2 regions of the Streptomyces thermoviolaceus genome follow, and region 2 is predicted to be linked to the other one. Evidence: riboswitches for the same ligand, from Rfam matches in the RefSeq annotation. Region 2 holds a riboswitch; the other holds the start of a gene.
The links. A riboswitch is a leader RNA that binds a small molecule or an ion and turns the genes downstream of it on or off. The one in region 2 is predicted to bind cyclic di-AMP.
Positions count from the first base shown of each region.

Region 1: another riboswitch for cyclic di-AMP. It lies ahead of OG899_RS23330 (C40 family peptidase); the one in region 2 lies ahead of OG899_RS16075 (transglycosylase family protein).

Region 1 is NZ_CP109280.1:5,342,608-5,346,809, forward strand. It holds gene OG899_RS23310 (8-amino-7-oxononanoate synthase) at 1-85, shown strand, start outside; gene OG899_RS23315 (DUF397 domain-containing protein) at 217-447, opposite strand; gene OG899_RS23320 (helix-turn-helix transcriptional regulator) at 477-1,334, opposite strand; gene OG899_RS23325 (ATP-binding protein) at 1,591-2,082, shown strand; gene OG899_RS23330 (C40 family peptidase) at 2,099-2,572, opposite strand; cyclic di-AMP (ydaO/yuaA leader) riboswitch at 2,575-2,697, opposite strand; gene OG899_RS23335 (ANTAR domain-containing protein) at 3,397-3,786, shown strand; partial or broken gene OG899_RS23340 (amino acid permease C-terminal domain-containing protein) at 3,957-4,073, opposite strand.
Region 2 is NZ_CP109280.1:3,656,098-3,660,299, forward strand. It holds gene OG899_RS16070 (transglycosylase family protein) at 91-1,206, shown strand; cyclic di-AMP (ydaO/yuaA leader) riboswitch at 1,383-1,547, shown strand; gene OG899_RS16075 (transglycosylase family protein) at 1,552-2,259, shown strand; gene eno (phosphopyruvate hydratase) at 2,604-3,884, shown strand; gene OG899_RS16085 (septum formation initiator family protein) at 4,069-4,202, shown strand, end outside.

The DNA.
Region 1 (4,202 bases), 1.7 Mb from region 2:
ACGGCTCCGGGTGACCGCCCGCGCGGACCTCACCCCGGCGCAGATCGACCACGCGGTCCGGGTGATCGGCGACACGCGGCCATGAGCCCGCACGGCACGGCCGTGCGGTACCGGACGTGGCCGGGGGCTCCCTGGCCCTCTCGTTCGGATCAGCCCGGCCGCGAGGTGCGGTGCCTGTCGAACGACGTCGGGACGATCCGAACGACAGGCCGCAGGTCACATGCGGTGCACCGCGGCGGTGAACCGGGTCCAGCTGGCGGGGGAGAACAGCAGCGCGGGCCCGGCGGGGTCCTTCGAGTCGCGTACGGCGAGCAGCCCGGCGCAGGGCCCCGAGGCCGGCCGGGCCGTCTCGACGCAGTTGTTGGCGCCCGTGCTGTAGCTGCTGCGCAGCCACCGCACGCCGTGCAGGTCCTTGCTGGAGCGTACGTTCCGCGGCAGAGCAGACATGGTGCCTCCTTACGCGGTCGCTCGCCGTGTCACCAGTCCTGGCGTATCTCGGCGATGTATTCCAACGAGTCCTCGGCCGGCATCGCGTGGAGCCGAAGGGTGTCGAAGGCCTCCGAGTAGGCCTGCAGGTCTTCTTTCCGTTCCAGATGGAGGCTACTCGTCAAATGGTCGAGAACTACCACGTCGAGATCAGATGTGTTCGAAAAGGAGAAGATTACGAAAGGGCCTGTGACGCCGATATGAGCACCCGCGGAAAAGGGCAGTACCTGAAGTGTCACCTGGGGGAGCCGGGCCGCCTCCATCAGGCGGTCCAGCTGGCGTGCCATCACCTCAGGACCGCCGACCTGACGGCGCAGCACCGCCTCGTCCAGTACTGCGTTCAGCCGCAGCGGAGGGTCGCCCCGCAGCACGCCCTGCCGGGTCAGCCGCACCTCGACCAGGGTGTCCAGCCGCTGCTCGTCGACCCCGTCCACAGCCGCCCGGGTCACCGCACGGGCGTACTCGGGGGTCTGCAGCAGTCCGGGGACGACCGAGGTCTCCAGGGTGCGCATGCCGGTGGCCTGGGACTCCAGGCTGATGAAGTCCCGGTAGGTCGGCGGCAGCACCCCGCGGTAGGCGTGCCACCAGGGACGGTCCTCGGCGTCGCCCGAGCCAGCCAACGCCAGCAGCAGTTCGCGCAGTTGACCGTCCTCGACCTCGTATGCGTCGAGCAGTAACCGGACGTCGGCCGGTTTCACCCCGCTGGTGCCGGTCTCGATCCGGCTCACCTTGGACTGGTGCCAGCCCGCTCTGCGGGCCGCCTCGCCGCTGGTGAGTCCCGCCGCCGTGCGCAAGGCACGCAGTTCCGCGCCCAACTTGCGCCGGCGCACCTCAGGACCGTGATGCATCGCAACTCCTCGTCTTCTCGAAAGGTCCGCCGTGGATCGGGACGGCGGCAACGGCCCGCTGCACAGGCCGGTGTCAAATACGTTCTTCCGTAGCAGAGTTCACCGCATCGAGCGACAGATATATGCATATCTTGGTGGATCGCCACCCGTGACCGTCGTGGTGATGGCAGTCTGACGGGCAAGCACCGGTCCGGGACCGCACGCGCACCTCCGCTTTTTTCCGGAACGCGGCCCCGTGGGAAAGGGACGACGTCGCATGGCAGACCATTTGGAAGCATCCGTCACTCTGCCGAGCGAACCCGCCTCGGTGTCCGCCGCGCGCGCATATGCGGTGGGCATTCTCGCGGAGTGGGGTCTGCCGCCGGACTCGGACATCGCCGACACCGTGCGGATCATCGTCTCCGAACTCGCCACCAACGCCGTCCAGCACACCCTCGGACAGTCCCCCACCTTCACGGTGGACCTCGCCCTCGACCGCGACGAACGGCTGCGCATCGGCGTCACCGACAGCCATCCGCGCCTGCCCAGACGACTGCCGGCCGCTGTCCAGCAGGACAACGGCCGGGGGCTGGTGATCATCCGGTGGCTGACCGCCGAGCGCGGCGGCCGTATGACCGTGCGGCCCCTCCGGGAGGGCGGCAAGACGGTCGGTGTCGAACTCCCCTGGTCCCTGCCCGACCGCCCCGCGGGCACGGCCCGGGCGGACGCCGGGCGGCCCGCGGGACGGAATGCGCGCGGGGTGTTCTGACGGGCACCCGGCCCGGTCACCTGACCCTGCCGTACCAGACGTTCTTGGTCCAGATCTTCTCCAGCCGCACCACGGCTCCGGTGCGCGGCGCGTGCCAGATCTTGCCGTGGCCCGCGTAGATGCCGACGTGGTAGACGTACGAGCCCCGGTGGAAGAACACCAGGTCGCCGGCGCGGCGGCTGCGCGCGGAGATGTGGCGGGTCTTGTTGTACTGCTGTGCGGCGGTGCGGGGCAGCTTCTTGCCGGCCTTCTTGAAGGAGTACAGCGTGAGCCCGGAGCAGTCGAATCTCCGCGGGCCCGTCGCTCCCCACTGATAGGGGGAGCCCTTCTTGGACGCCGCGATCTTCAGGGCCTTCGTCGCCAGAGTCGCTGCCGAGGCCTCGGTTGCCGCTCCGGGGATCGCGATCGAGCTGCCCACGGCGGCGAGGGTGAGGGCCGAGGCCGTACCTGCACGGGCTACAAAAGACGGGACACGATTGAGCGCAGTCATGCGCAACCCTTCGTCAGCCGCCTGTGAAGGATGACCTGTCGGATTCGGGCTGGCGAAGTAGCCCGGCCGCGGTGTGCGGCTTCACCCCAAGGGTCCGCCCGGCCCGGTCATGGCGTGACCGTTCCGGCGACCCGTCGTGCTCGGGTCCTCCACTCCTGCCGATCCACTGCGTCGACCGGTCGCCCGGGCGGCGGCAGGACTCGGCGTCCGCCCGGACCGCCCCGCCACCGGTGGCGGGGGCTTGTCGTCAGACACGGATCTTGGCCTACGGGGGTCTGAAAATCCCAACAGTGCCGCTGTGTGGTGTCGTTTCTCGCCATTAGCCCGTTCGGGTGAAATCGGCTGCGTCAACTCGTCCTGCGGTGGTGTGCACGCCCCTGCGACCAGCGCCGAAGCGGCCCGTACCGGCGATCGCGGGGTCCCGGTGCGCAACCGGAACACGACGCTCCGCCGGGGCGTGCCTCCCTCAAAAGGCCGTATCCCGGTTGGTCCGATCCGGGGTTTTGTGCCCTGAGCCGCGTAGCGCGAGGGCCTCGTGCGCCCGCCTGTCCGTGCCTGCGGACGGCGCCAGCGGGGTGGATCACGCGGGTGGTGCAGGGGTCACGCAGGGGTGGTGCACACACGGGCGTGGTGTGAGGGGACGTGGTGGTGTGCGGAGGGATGGCACGGTGTTCCGGGAGGTGTGCGTCCGCCGGGACACCACCGCCCGGCGCGACGCGTGTCCAGAACATGCAGAACGTGCAAGAACGTGCCCGTCGAACGGGGGAGGGCTTCGCTCGTCCGGCCTCCGGTCGTGCGCCGGGTGCTCCTGACGCAAGCTGGAGATGGAACTCGGCCGCTCGACGACCCAGGGGAACTCCATGGCGTTCTTCGCGATGTCCCGGCGGCATCCCCTCCAGCCGCTGTCCGTCACCGACCTGGTGCTGGAGCACGAGCGGCTGCACGAGGAGATCGACCAGCTCCAGCACGCGCTCACCTCGCACGCCGTGATCGACCAGGCCATCGGCGCGGTGGTGGCCTTCGGGCGGATGCCTCCCGACGACGCCTGGCTGGTCCTGCGGGAGGTCTCCCAGCGGACCAACACCAAGGTGCGCACCGTCGCCGAGCATGTGCTGAAGTTCGCCCAGGGAGGCGCCCTGCCCGACACCGAGCTGGAGGCGCTGCGACGCGCCCTCGCCCGGCGCGCGGCGCACGAGCCCGCGGGCCAGTCGTAGACCCTGGGGCGGTGGCCCGGTCGGAGGCGCCGGGCCGGTGCCGCCAAGGCGGTGGGCAGGGCCGCCCCGGTGCCGCGGCGGCGCTCCCCGGACCGCGATGGCGGAACGGGCCGTAGACCACCGGACCGGGATGGCAGAACAGGCCGTAGACCACCGGGGCCGGCCACCATCCACACGGCGCGACGCGGCCAGGTCACCCGGCCCCGGTGGGCGATCAGCCCGACCGAGAAGGCGAAGCCGACGGCCGGGACCAGGGGCACCAGCGGGGTGCGGAAGGCGCGGGGCAGGTCGGGGCGTGTCCGGCCGGCGCAGCACCACGACGGCGACGGCCATCACGCTGTGGCACCGGTGCGCGGGCGCACGCACAGCCGACGGTCCCCGCGCCGAGCACCGCGACCCGCGGCGCGCACCACGAA
Region 2 (4,202 bases):
TGAGCGTTCGGATGGCTTACGTTCACGCATCGGCGTGGCGCCGAGCACATCCCGCCGCGCGTTCCCTGTTGTCGGGTGAAAGGTTGCTGCATGCTCTCCGGGAACGGTCGTCACCGACGCCCCCGGCAGGCTCCCGCCCTGCTCGTCACCGCCGGCGTCACCGGATCCGCCATCGCGCTCCCGCTGATCGGGGCCTCCGCCGCGAACGCCGCCGACGGCACCACCTGGGACAGGGTGGCGGAGTGCGAGAGCGGCGGCTCCTGGAGCGCCGACACCGGCAACGGCTACTTCGGCGGCCTCCAGCTGTCCCAGGACGACTGGGAGCAGTACGGCGGACTCGCCTACGCCCCCAGCCCCGACCAGGCCAGCCGGTCCCAGCAGATCGCCGTGGCCGAGAAGATCCTCGCCCACCGCGGTCCCGGCGCCTGGCGCACCTGTGCGCTGCTGGCCGGGCTGACCCGGGGCTCGGGTGCGGCGAAGGTGGACACCGGTGTGGGCGGCAGCACCTCCGGTGACACGGACCTTGCCGCCGGATCCCGCTCCTCGCACTCCGGCGACCGCGACGGAGAGTCCTCTTCCGCCGACTCCTCCGACGCGGCGACGCCGTCCGCCGGGACGGACGACCCGGGCGTGAGCGACCCCGGCCCGTCGAACTCCTCGACTCAGGACCCGGACTCCCCGTCCGCTCCGCCCGCTTCCTCCCCTTCGGAGCACACCTCCACCGATACGTCCCCGGGGCGCGCCGGTTCGGACTCCGCCACGCCCTCCCCCGGCGAGACGGGCAACCCGGCCACACCCGGCACATCGGCAGGAAACGGAGCAACCGTGCCCGGTGCTCCCTCTGCGACACCTACCGCTCCCGACCGGGACGAGTGGGACGGCTCCGGTCAAGTCGTCGGCGCCTCCGCCCTGGTGGACACCGGCGCACTGGGCTCCGGCCGACACCGCGGCCCGAGCGCGGACGAGAGCGACGCCCGCGCCCGGGAAGCCGCGACGGGGCGGCATGCCTCCCGCGGTGTCACCGGCGGCACGTACACGGTCCGTTCTGGCGACTCCCTGTCGTCCATCGCCGACTCCTTCGACGTCCACGGCGGGTGGCAGGCGCTGTACGCCGCGAACAAGAGCACCGTCGGCGCCGACCCGGACTACATCGTCGCCGGTCAGCAGCTGGATGTACCGGGTCAGAACGCTCACGTCGGGCACTAGTTGATGGGGTGTTTCGCACCGATTGCCGCGTTCGGCGAAAGTGTGGGATGAGTCTCAAAGGCCTGGATCGTCTTTGAAATTCCGCCCACCGGCTGTCTACGGTCATGTCCGCTCGCCACCGCGGGCTCCCGGCTGCCGCACGCCGAATCCTGCCGGCGGCCGCCCGGGAACAGTCGTCGCATCGCGCGCCGCAGGCAGGAGCGGGGGACCCAAGGTAAGTGCCGCACCGTGTCGTCGACGGAGCGGCTGGGGGTGAAGCCGTGCCTTCTTCCGGGCACGGCCGGGCAACTCGACCGGCCCGAACCCGACAGCTCACCTCGCAGGCGTCGGTGAGGGGATCCTTCCATGCTGTTTTCCGGCAAGGGCAAGCACCGTCGTCCGTCCAAGGCCACCCGTGCCGTCGCGCTCGCCGGCGTCGCCGGCGCGGCCGTCGCCGGCCCGCTGCTGGCGGCGGGCAACGCCTCCGCCGCCACCGCCTCCGAGTGGGACGCCGTCGCCCAGTGCGAGTCCGGCGGCAACTGGTCCATCAACACCGGCAACGGCTACTACGGCGGCCTGCAGTTCGCCCAGTCCACCTGGGCCGCCTACGGCGGCACGGCCTACGCCCCGCGCGCCGACCTGGCCACCAAGGCCCAGCAGATAGCCGTCGCCGAAAAGGTCCTCGCGGGTCAGGGCAAGGGTGCCTGGCCGGTGTGCGGCAAGGGCCTGTCGAACGCCGCCTACACCGGCTCCACCGCGCCGTCCTCCCCGGCCGGCGGCACCAGCGGCTCCGGCAGCTCCCAGAAGAGCACCACCACGACCCGGTCCACCGAGCAGCAGCACGCCGACCGTTCGGCCACCCGCACCGCTCCGGAGAAGACCGTCACCACCCCGAGCGGCCGGCATGTGGCCAAGGGCGACGGCGAGTACACGGTGGTCCCCGGCGACACTCTCAGCTCCATCGCCGTCGCCCACCACGTCAGCGGCGGCTGGCAGAAGCTGTTCGAGCTGAACCGTGACATCGTCGAGGACGCCGACCTCATCTACCCGGGGCAGCAGCTGCACCTGAAGTAGGCAGCGGCCCCGCCCCCGTCCCCGCGGCTCCCCGCCCCGGCGCGTGTTCCCCCGTACGCGCCGGGGCGGGGTCGTGCGGGGCGAGGAAGGACGGGAGGAAGGCCGGGAGGGAGGCGAGCGCCGGCGCACAGGGCCGGCGATCCCCGGGATCGGTGCTCTCCCGGACCCGGCGATCCTTCGTACCCGTCGACGCCCGACCCTTTGTTCCGAAGCGGAACAATGTGTACTGTCACTCTGTCCGAGGGACGGTCGGTCGGCCGACCCGCACCCCTGGACGGTTAGGCTCTAGTCGCAAGGCTCACCAGCCCCGCACTTCCAGCGTCACATCCACGAAGGAGATGCTCGTGCCGTCCATCGACGTCGTCGTAGCCCGGGAAATCCTGGACTCCCGAGGCAACCCCACGGTCGAGGTCGAGGTCGGCCTCGACGACGGCAGCACGGGGCGTGCCGCCGTTCCGTCCGGCGCCTCCACCGGCGCCTTCGAGGCCATCGAGCTGCGCGACGGTGACCCGGGCCGCTACCAGGGCAAGGGCGTGGAGAAGGCCGTCCTCGCCGTGATCGAGCAGATCGGCCCCGAGCTGGTCGGCTACGACGCCACCGAGCAGCGCCTGATCGACCAGGCCATGTTCGACCTGGACGCCACCGACAACAAGGGCTCGCTGGGCGCCAACGCCATCCTCGGTGTCTCCCTGGCCGTCGCCCACGCCGCCGCCGAGGCCTCCGACCTGCCGCTCTTCCGCTACCTGGGCGGCCCGAACGCGCACCTGCTGCCGGTGCCGATGATGAACATCCTCAACGGCGGCGCGCACGCGGACTCCAACGTGGACATCCAGGAGTTCATGATCGCGCCGATCGGTGCCGAGTCCTTCTCCGAGGCCCTGCGCTGGGGCGCCGAGGTCTACCACACGCTGAAGAAGGTGCTGAAGTCCAAGGGCCTGTCCACCGGCCTGGGCGACGAGGGCGGCTTCGCCCCGAACCTGGAGTCCAACCGGGCCGCCCTGGACCTCATCCTGGAGGCCATCAAGGAGGCCGGCTACACCCCCGGCGAGCAGATCGCCCTGGCCCTGGACGTGGCCGCCACCGAGTTCTACAAGGACGGCCGCTACGTCTTCGAGGGCAAGGAGCGCACCGCCGAGGAGATGACGGCGTACTACGCCGAGCTGGTCGAGGCCTACCCGCTGGTCTCCATCGAGGACCCGCTGAGCGAGGAGGACTGGGAGGGCTGGAAGGCCATCACCGCCCAGCTCGGCGACAAGGTCCAGCTCGTCGGTGACGACCTGTTCGTCACCAACCCCGAGCGCCTGCAGAAGGGCATCGAGGAGGGCGCCGGCAACGCCCTGCTGGTCAAGGTCAACCAGATCGGTTCGCTGACCGAGACCCTCGACGCCGTCGAGCTGGCCCAGCGCAACGGCTACAAGTGCATGATGTCCCACCGCTCCGGCGAGACCGAGGACGTCACCATCGCCGACCTGGCCGTCGCCACCAACTGCGGTCAGATCAAGACCGGCGCCCCGGCCCGCTCCGAGCGCGTCGCCAAGTACAACCAGCTGCTGCGCATCGAGGAGATCCTCGACGACGCCGCGGTGTACGCGGGCCGCAGCGCCTTCCCGCGCTTCAAGGGCTGAACCGCACCCCGCACCGCACCGCGAGCACGGCCTGACGCCGCCCGGCCGGCGCCGCCCGGCCGGCGCCGCGCGGGCCGTGCTTCGCCCGTCGTGCGTACGTCCCCGTACCCGGTCCCGTACCGTGTCCGGGGACGTACGCGTGTATGAAGGACGCCGGCAGCAGGCAAGGGGAGGCGGAAGCCAGATGGCCGTCAAGGACCGGGACCGGTTCTCCACCGCGACCAGGCTCAGGCTGCTCGGGGAGCAGACCGCGGCGCGGGTCTACCGCTCCCAGAGCCGCCGGCAGGCCCGCCGCTCCCGCCTGACCGGGCGCGCCGC